Regions from separate parts of the Mesorhizobium sp. M0217 genome, predicted to be linked through region 1. Evidence: predicted binding sites of a transcription regulator. Region 1 holds the regulator's gene; the other holds the start of a gene.
What was found. Region 1 encodes PhoB, which activates phosphate uptake and scavenging genes when phosphate is short. Its sites were predicted from a motif close to TGTCATNNANCTGTCAT; they were not measured.
Positions count from the first base shown of each region.

Region 2: NKJ18_RS26460 (LTA synthase family protein) is a predicted target of PhoB. The motif match lies at 2,216-2,232, and genes of this name have one in related genera.

Region 1 is NZ_JAMYSN010000013.1:53,808-58,016, forward strand. Features, by position in the region: gene xylF (D-xylose ABC transporter substrate-binding protein) at 1-485, opposite strand, end outside; gene NKJ18_RS20425 (ROK family protein) at 752-1,987, shown strand; gene phoB (phosphate regulon transcriptional regulator PhoB) at 2,018-2,707, opposite strand; gene phoU (phosphate signaling complex protein PhoU) at 2,724-3,428, opposite strand; gene pstB (phosphate ABC transporter ATP-binding protein PstB) at 3,470-4,209, opposite strand, start outside.
Region 2 is NZ_JAMYSN010000023.1:58,601-62,809, reverse strand. Features, by position in the region: gene NKJ18_RS26460 (LTA synthase family protein) at 237-2,195, opposite strand; gene fabD (ACP S-malonyltransferase) at 2,443-3,390, shown strand; gene fabG (3-oxoacyl-[acyl-carrier-protein] reductase) at 3,451-4,188, shown strand.

The DNA of each region.
Region 1 (4,209 bases):
TCGGCATTCGGATCCGAGCCCGAGCCCTTGATGAAGACATAGTTGCCTTCGGGCTTCGCCTTGAACACTTCGCGGGCCTGCATGCGGCCGACTTCCTTGTTGTCGAAGGTCAGGTAGAAGACGTCCTTGTTCTCGATCAGGCGATCATAGCCGACGACCGGAATGCCTTCGTCCAGCGCCTTCTGCACCGCCGGGCCGATGGCCGAGGCGTCCTGCGCCAGGATGATCAGCGAGTTGGCGCCCTGCGAGATCAGGCTTTCGACGTCGGTCAGCTGCTTGCCGGGATTGGACTGCGCGTCGGCCGAAATGTACTTGTCGCCGGCGGCTTCGATCGCCGTTTTCATCGCCGCCTCGTCGGTCTTCCAGCGCTCTTCCTGGAAGTTCGACCACGACACGCCGATGACCTTGTCCTTCGCCTGCGCGACCGACATCAGCGCCAGCGACATGGCGACACCCGCCAGCATGGCGGCTGCAAATCTGTTCATTATAACCCTCCCTGCGCCGCCCACGGCGCGACAAAACCGGCCCGAAGGCCTGCACAAAGAGGCTCCATTTTTTCGAGCCTCGAAAAAATACTGGTTCAATGATAAGGCACTGTCAACATCGATTATGATGGATTCTGATGGCGTTGCCGAATTTTTTCGAGCTCCGCAATAAACAATGACAGGGCTGCCGGCGTCTGCCAATATTTGGCTGGTGCCGTCGAACGCCTTCACTATCATGAGGCGCGAGGAGGCCGGGAGGAAAACAAATGTCGGTTGGGATCCGCCACGACGATCTGCGCCGTCGCAACCGTGCGATGGTGATTTCGGCCGTGCGCCGGGCCGGCCAGCCGTCGCGGACCGAGATTGCGGCGACCACCGGCCTCAGCCATTCGACGATATCGGCAATCTCGTCTGATCTAATTCAAGAAGGCATCCTGATTGAAGGCAAGCCTGGCGAGACCGGCTCGCTGAAACGCGGCCGGCCGCAGGTCGGCCTTGGCCTCAACCCGGAAGCGGCGGCGGTCATGACCGTGGTGCTGTCGCTGAACTTCCTCTCCGTCACCGTCATCGACTATGCCGGCCAGGTGGTCGCGGAAGAACAGCGCCGGCTCGACACGCTGACCATGCCGCGCGACGAGCTGATCGGCGAATGCGTAGCAATCGTCGGGCGGCGTCTCGCGGACCCGGACCTCGATGTCCAGAGCATCGCCCGCATTGCCATGGGTATCCAGGGCATCACCGATTCGCAGGCGCGGGCCATGCTGTGGTCGCCAATCACGCCACTGACCGACATTGCCTTCGCCGACATGTTGGAAGCGGAATTCGGCATTCCTGCCACCATGGAGAACGACTGCAATATGATGGCGGTGGCCCTGCAATGGCGCCAGCCCGAGCGCTACCGCGACAATTTCATCGCGATCCTCTTGTCGCACGGCATCGGCATGGGGCTGGTGCTGAAAGGCGATCTGTTCACCGGCACCCATTCCTCGGGCGGCGAGTTCGGCCACATGATCCACCGTCCGGGCGGCGCGCTCTGCCGCTGCGGGCGGCGCGGCTGCGTCGAGGCCTATGCCGGAAACTACGCCATCTGGCGCAGCGCCAAAATGATGAGCGAAGATGCCGAGCCGGTCGATATCGGCGACGCTGATATGCGCGCACTCGCCGCGCGCGCCCGCGAAACCGATGGCCCGGAGCGCGAAGCCTATCGCAAGGCCGGTGAGGCGCTCGGCTTCGGCCTCGGCAGCCTGTTTGCGCTGATCGACCCGGCGCCTGTCGCCATGGTTGGCGTCAGCGCCGCCGCCTTCGACCTGATCGAGCCGGCATTGCGCGAAGCGATCGCCCAGACCGCCGGCGGCCAGCACTCGAAATCGATCTCCTTCGACACCGAGCCCAACGAGCTGCCGCTGATCCGCGAAGGCTGTGCCATGCGCGCGCTCGGCTTCGTCGATCAGGAGATTTTCGCGCCGGGCATTCAGGCCAAATCCGGCAAGCATGTCGCCTGAATGGCCGGCAACGGCGCGACGCGCAGCATCCTAGTCTTCCCTGATCGCGTAGCCGGCGCCGCGAATGGTACGGATGACATCCGGCATGCGGCCGTTGTTGACCGCTTTGCGTAAGCGCCCGACATGGACGTCGACGGTTCGCTCGTCGATGTAGATCGTCTCGCCCCAGACATTGTCGAGCAGCTGGCTGCGCGAGAACACGCGGCCGGGATGGCGCATCATGAATTCGAGCAGCCGGAACTCGGTCGGTCCGAGCCTGATCTCGCTCTTCTTGCGGTAGACACGGTGCGACTCGCGGTCGAGCACGATGTCGCCGACCTTGAGCACGCTGGACAGCACTTCCGGCTTGGCCCGGCGCAGCAGCGCCTTCACGCGCGCCATGAACTCCGGCGTCGAGAATGGCTTGACCAGATAGTCGTCGGCACCGGTGGACAGGCCGCGCACGCGATCGCTTTCCTCACCGCGCGCGGTCAGCATGATGATCGGCAGCCGCTCGGTTTCGGGCCGCACTCTAAGCCGCCGGCAGAGCTCGATGCCGGAAACAGCGGGCACCATCCAGTCGAGCACCAGGAGATCGGGCACGTTTTCCTGCAGGCGGATCTCGGCCTCGTCGCCGCGTGTCACCACCTCGACGTGATAGCCTTCGGATTCGAGGTTGTAGCGGAGGAGCACGCCTAGCGGCTCCTCGTCCTCCACGACCATGATGCGTGGCGCGATCATAGGCAGTTCACCCTCATCAGGCCGGCGTGGCCATCGCCGTCTCGTCCTGCTTCGGACGATTGGCGGGCAATTGCTGGCCGGTCAGCACATAATACGCATTTTCGGCGATGTTGGTGACATGATCGCCGATGCGCTCAAGATTCTTGGCGCAGAACAAGAGATGCGTGCAGGCGGTGATGTTGCGAGGGTCTTCCATCATGTAGGTCAAGAGCTCACGAAACACGGACGTGTATTTGACGTCGATGCGCTCGTCGTCATTCCTGAGTTTTGCAAGAGCTGCCGCATCGGTGGCGGCATATTCCTCGACGACGCCTTGCACCTGGATCAGCACCAGCTGCGCCATGGCATCGATGGAGTGCGAGAGGTCGCGCGGCGTGACGCTCAAGCCCACGGTGCCGACGCGTTTGGCGATGTTCTTGGCGAGATCGCCGATGCGCTCGAGGTCGCCGGCCATGCGGATCGAGCCGACCACGGCGCGCAGATCGTTGGCCATCGGCTGGCGCTTGGCGATCAGCGTGATGGCGCGGTCGTCCAGTTCGCGCTGGCGCGCATCCATGATGGCGTCGTCGGAAACGACACGCTGTGCCAGCGCATTGTCCGAATTGAGCAGCGCCCTGGTCGAGCCGCTGACCATCGAGCCTGCCAGATCGCCCATGTCGCGGATCAGCTTGCTGATCTGCCCGAGCTCTTCATCGAAGGAGGCGACGGTATGTTCACCCATGATCTTGGTCCTCGTGCCTGAAAATTCACCCGCCGGACGGCTCAGCCGAAGCGGCCGGTAATGTAGTCCTGGGTGCGCTTGTCGTCGGGGTTGGTGAACATCTTGTCGGTGGCGCCCTCCTCGACGAGATAGCCGAGATGGAACATCGCCGTGCGCTGCGACACGCGCGCCGCCTGCTGCATCGAGTGGGTGACGATGACGATCGTGTAGTTCTGGCGCAGTTCGTCGATCAGCTCCTCGACACGGGCGGTGGCGATCGGATCGAGCGCCGAGCAGGGCTCGTCCATCAGGATCACCTCCGGCGACACGGCGATGGCGCGCGCGATGCACAGGCGCTGCTGCTGGCCGCCGGACAGGCCGGTGCCGGGCTCCTGCAGGCGGTCCTTGACCTCGTTCCAGATCGCCGCCTTCTTCAGGCTCTGCTCGACGATCTGGTCCATGTCGGACTTGCGCTTGGCCAGCCCATGGATGCGCGGGCCGTAGGCGACGTTCTCGTAGATCGACTTCGGGAACGGGTTGGGTTTCTGGAACACCATGCCGACGCGGGCGCGCAGTTCGACGACATCGATGTTCTTGTCGTAGATGTCGTCTTCATCGAGCGTGATCTTGCCGGTCACCCGCGCCGAATCGATGGTGTCGTTCATGCGGTTGAGGCAGCGCAGGAAGGTCGACTTGCCGCAGCCGGACGGGCCGATCAGCGCCGTCACCTGGTTCTGGCGGACGTCGAGATTGACGTCGAACAACGCCTGCTTCTCGCCATAGAACACGCCGACCTTGTCGC
Region 2 (4,209 bases), on a different contig from region 1:
GTCCCGAGGGGGCGAGGAAGAAAGGAGCATTTCGAGACGGTCGAGAGCGGAGACACGGGAGGCGGAAGCGCTTCTGGCTTCACACGAAGGTTTTGGATAAAACCTCCGGCCCTCCGTTCAGCCCCCAGCAAGGACCGGCAGATTGCGGGCGTCTATATAGCAATTTGGCTGGAAGGCAAGGGTAACGCATGCTCCGGACAGCGTCCTGGCGTCGCAGGGTTGGAAAAGACCAGGCATCAACTCGTATGCGGGGTACGACCGTTGATCGTTTCGGGGAAGAAGTCCGGAGCCGCCTTACGCTTGCCGAACATCATATCGTATTGCAGCAGGCGGAAATCGTTGATCGCCGGATCGATGTCCTTCTGCCGCGCCCAGTCCGCCGTGGCCTCACCTGACGGTGTCAAAAGCAGATTGCGATCCACGACGCGATAGCGTTCGCGCAGCGTGCCTAAGAAGCCGGTATAGTAGGGGTGCGTGATCCCGGCCGTGGTAAGGATATGGTAGGGCAGGAAGGCCGGGCTCACCGCGCCCATATCCTGCGCCGGACCGGTGCGGTTAGACCAGATGACCAGCGGCGTCTGATGATGCTCCAGTGCCGCCTCCGGCGTCGGTTCCTTGCGCGGCGCGACATTGTCTTTCAGGTAACCGGTTTCGACATAGACGGGGCCGAGCGGCGGCAGATGGTCGCCGAAGAAGGCGATGACCGTCGGCCGCTCGCGCTTCTTCGCCCATTCGATCAATCGTTCGAGGCCACGGTCGGCATCGGCGGAGCCTTCGGCGTAGCTGAGCAGCGATTCCCGCGCCCATGTGCTGATCGGCGCCGCGACCTTGTGGGTCGGATTGTAATAGCGGTACGGCTCGTAGGGACCGTGGTTCTGCAGGCTGACGGCGAAGAAGAACACCGGCCGCTCGCTGGCGTCGGCCTCTGCGATGATCTCGTCGGTCATCGAGGCATCGGAAGCCAGCGGCCCGCGCTTTTCCAGTGGCGGCAGCGTCTCTTCCGAGCGGAAATCGTTGAAGCCGAAATCGGCATAGACGGCGCCCCTGTTCCAGAACCAGTTGGTGCCCGGATGGATGGCGCGCGCCCGGTATCCCTCGCTTTTCAGGAAGGTCGCCAGCGACGGCGTCGGCGTGCGCACATATTGCTGATAGGGGATCGAGCCCGCCGGCAGGAAGGCATTGGAAAAGCCGGTCAGCGCCTCGAATTCGATGTTGGCGGTCATGCCGCCGAATTCCGGCGAGAACATATAGCCGGAACGCAGCGCCCGCACATTGGGGATCGGGTCAGGCGTGATTGTGACGCCGGGCAGCTTGGTCGGATCCCAGAAAGATTCGCTCATCACCACGATGATGTCGGGTTTCTCATCCGGTACCGAGGCCGCCACATCAGGCCTGTCGATCGCGTCGATCGCCTTGTCGGAATAGCCCGCCGGGGCCGAGACATGCGCCATCGGCACGTTGAGCGCGAAGGCCAGCGCAAACCCGTTGGAGGCGTAGTTCTCCTTCTGGTCCCACATGATCGGGATGATCTGCAGCCGGTCGCGGGTCCACGAGAAGGTGGCGTAGTCCATGATCGAGACGAAGAAGGCGAGCAGCGGCACTGCCAGCGTCAGCCGCGCCAGCCGCCCTTTGCGGCTGAGGATCGGAACCTTGCGGCGCCACAACCGCCAGCCATAGATCAGCAGCGACAGGCCGGCGACGATGCCGACCGCCATGGCGAGCGCCGTCCAGGGCCGTTCGCGCACCAAGAGCGGCATCAGTGCCATGATCTGGCGCGAATAAAGAAAATCGGTTGGGTAGAGTGGATCGCCGAGATAATGCGACTTCTGATGCCCGACAAAGGCCAGCGCCAGCGTCAGCGGCGCCACGATCATCAGGCTCTGGTGACTGCGGCCAAGCACGGCGTCCAGTCCCATCAGCACCAATGCAAAGACAATGATGGTGGTCCAGCCCGGCTTGAATGGCTGCAGGAAGAAGTCGACCGTGCCGAAGAAGTCGCCCCGCACGATCCATTCGATGGCGAACACCAGGATGGCGGAGGCAAGCAGCGTGACCAGACCGTAGCGGATGACCGGCCATCTGCGCCCCGGCAGGTAGCCGGTGGACGGATCGTCTTCCAAGAACTGTGGCGCGGGTACGGCCGCGCCCTTCCTGATCCTAGCCACGTCTCTTCCCCCGGCCCAAGCAACGCGCATTTCCACTCGCGCCACCGTTCTGTCATAGAACTGTCATGCAAAAGCTAGCGCCTGTGGCGAAAATAAGAAGAGCCAGCAAACGATTCGTGAGCGGTTTTCATCAGGTGTGATCGGCAAAAAGCCTTTGGGAACAGGGACTCGAGGTCAGCTCCGGTTTAAGCGAGAGCGGAAATGCCGCCTCCGGGCTTGACTTGACGGTCCGCCTTGCGTCACAGGCAGGAAAAATCAGCCGCTGGAGAGCGCCCAAATGGCCGTCGCATTCACCTTTCCGGGACAGGGCAGCCAAGCTGTCGGCATGGGCAAGGACCTCGCCGACGCCTTCCCCGAGGCACGCAGGGTGTTCGAGGAAGTCGATGATGCGTTGGGCGAAAAGCTGTCGAAACTGATCTGGGAAGGCCCGGAAGAGGCGCTGACCCTGACTGCCCATGCCCAGCCGGCGCTGATGGCGGTCTCGCTGGCGGGAATCCGCTCGCTGGAAGCGCGCGGCTTTTCGCTGAAGGACAAGGTTGCCTACGTTGCCGGTCATTCGCTCGGCGAATATTCCGCCCTTGCCGCGGCCGGTTTCGTTTCGGTCGCCGATGCCGCCCGGCTGCTGCGCATCCGCGGCAACGCCATGCAGGCGGCGGTGCCGGCCGGCGAGGGCGCCATGGCGGCGATCATCGGACTGGAACAGCCCGACGTCGAAGCCGCTTGCACCGAGGCCGCAACGGGATCCGGCAAAGTCTGCCAGATCGCCAACGACAATGGCGGCGGCCAACTGGTGATCTCCGGCGCCAGGGCGGCGGTGGAACTCGCCGCGAAACTGTGCACCGAAAAGGGCGCCAAGCGGGCGCTGATGCTGCAGGTCTCCGCACCCTTCCATTCGGCGCTGATGGCGCCGGCGGCCGATGTCATGCGCGAGGCGCTGGCCGGCGTGACCAAGAATGCACCGGTCGTGCCCGTCGTCTCCAACGTCACTGTAGCCCCGACCAGCGACCCCGACGAGATCGCGCGCCGCCTGGTCGAGCAGATCACCGGCCGCGTGCGCTGGCGCGAAACGGTGGAGTGGTTCGGCGCCAATGGCGTCGCCACGCTGTTTGAGATCGGCGCCGGCAAGGTGCTTTCCGGCCTGGCGCGGCGGATCAACCGCGACATCGCCACATCGGCCGTCGGCACGCCGGCCGATGTCGAGGCGGCGCTGGCCGCGCTTGCATAATCCACTGGCGATTCAACCCCTCCCGTGGGAAGGGTGTTCTCTTAAGATCAGGAGACGAAAATGTTCGAACTGACCGGCCGCAAGGCGCTCGTCACCGGCGCATCGGGCGGCATTGGCGAGGCGATTGCCCGGGTGCTGCATGCGCAAGGCGCCATTGTCGGCCTGCACGGCACCCGCATCGAGAAACTGGAGACCCTGGCCGGCGAACTCGGCGACCGGGTAAAGCTGTTCCCGGCCAATCTAGCCGACCGTGACGAGGTCAAGGCGCTTGGCCAGAAGGCCGAAGCCGAACTCGAAGGCGTCGACATACTGGTCAACAATGCCGGCATCACCAAGGACGGCCTGTTCGTGCGCATGGCGGACGCGGATTGGGACAGCGTGCTGGAGGTGAACCTCACCGCCGTGTTCCGGCTCACCCGCGAGCTGACCCATCCGATGATGCGCCGCCGCCATGGCCGCATCATCAACATCACCTCGGTGGTCGGCGTCACCGGCAATCCTGGCCAGACCAATTATTGCGCCTCCAAGGCCGGCATGATCGGCTTTTCCAAGTCGCTGGCGCAGGAGATCGCCACCCGCAACATCACCGTCAACTGCGTCGCCCCGGGCTTTATCGAATCGGCCATGACCGACAAGCTCAACGACAAGCAGAAAGACGCGATAATGGCCGCGATCCCGACGCGCCGCATGGGCACGAGTGTTGAAGTGGCGTCGGCCGTCGCCTATCTCGCCTCCAACGAGGCAGCCTACGTCACCGGCCAGACCATCCACGTCAACGGCGGCATGGCCATGATCTGACGGGATATTGCCGGGTGATAA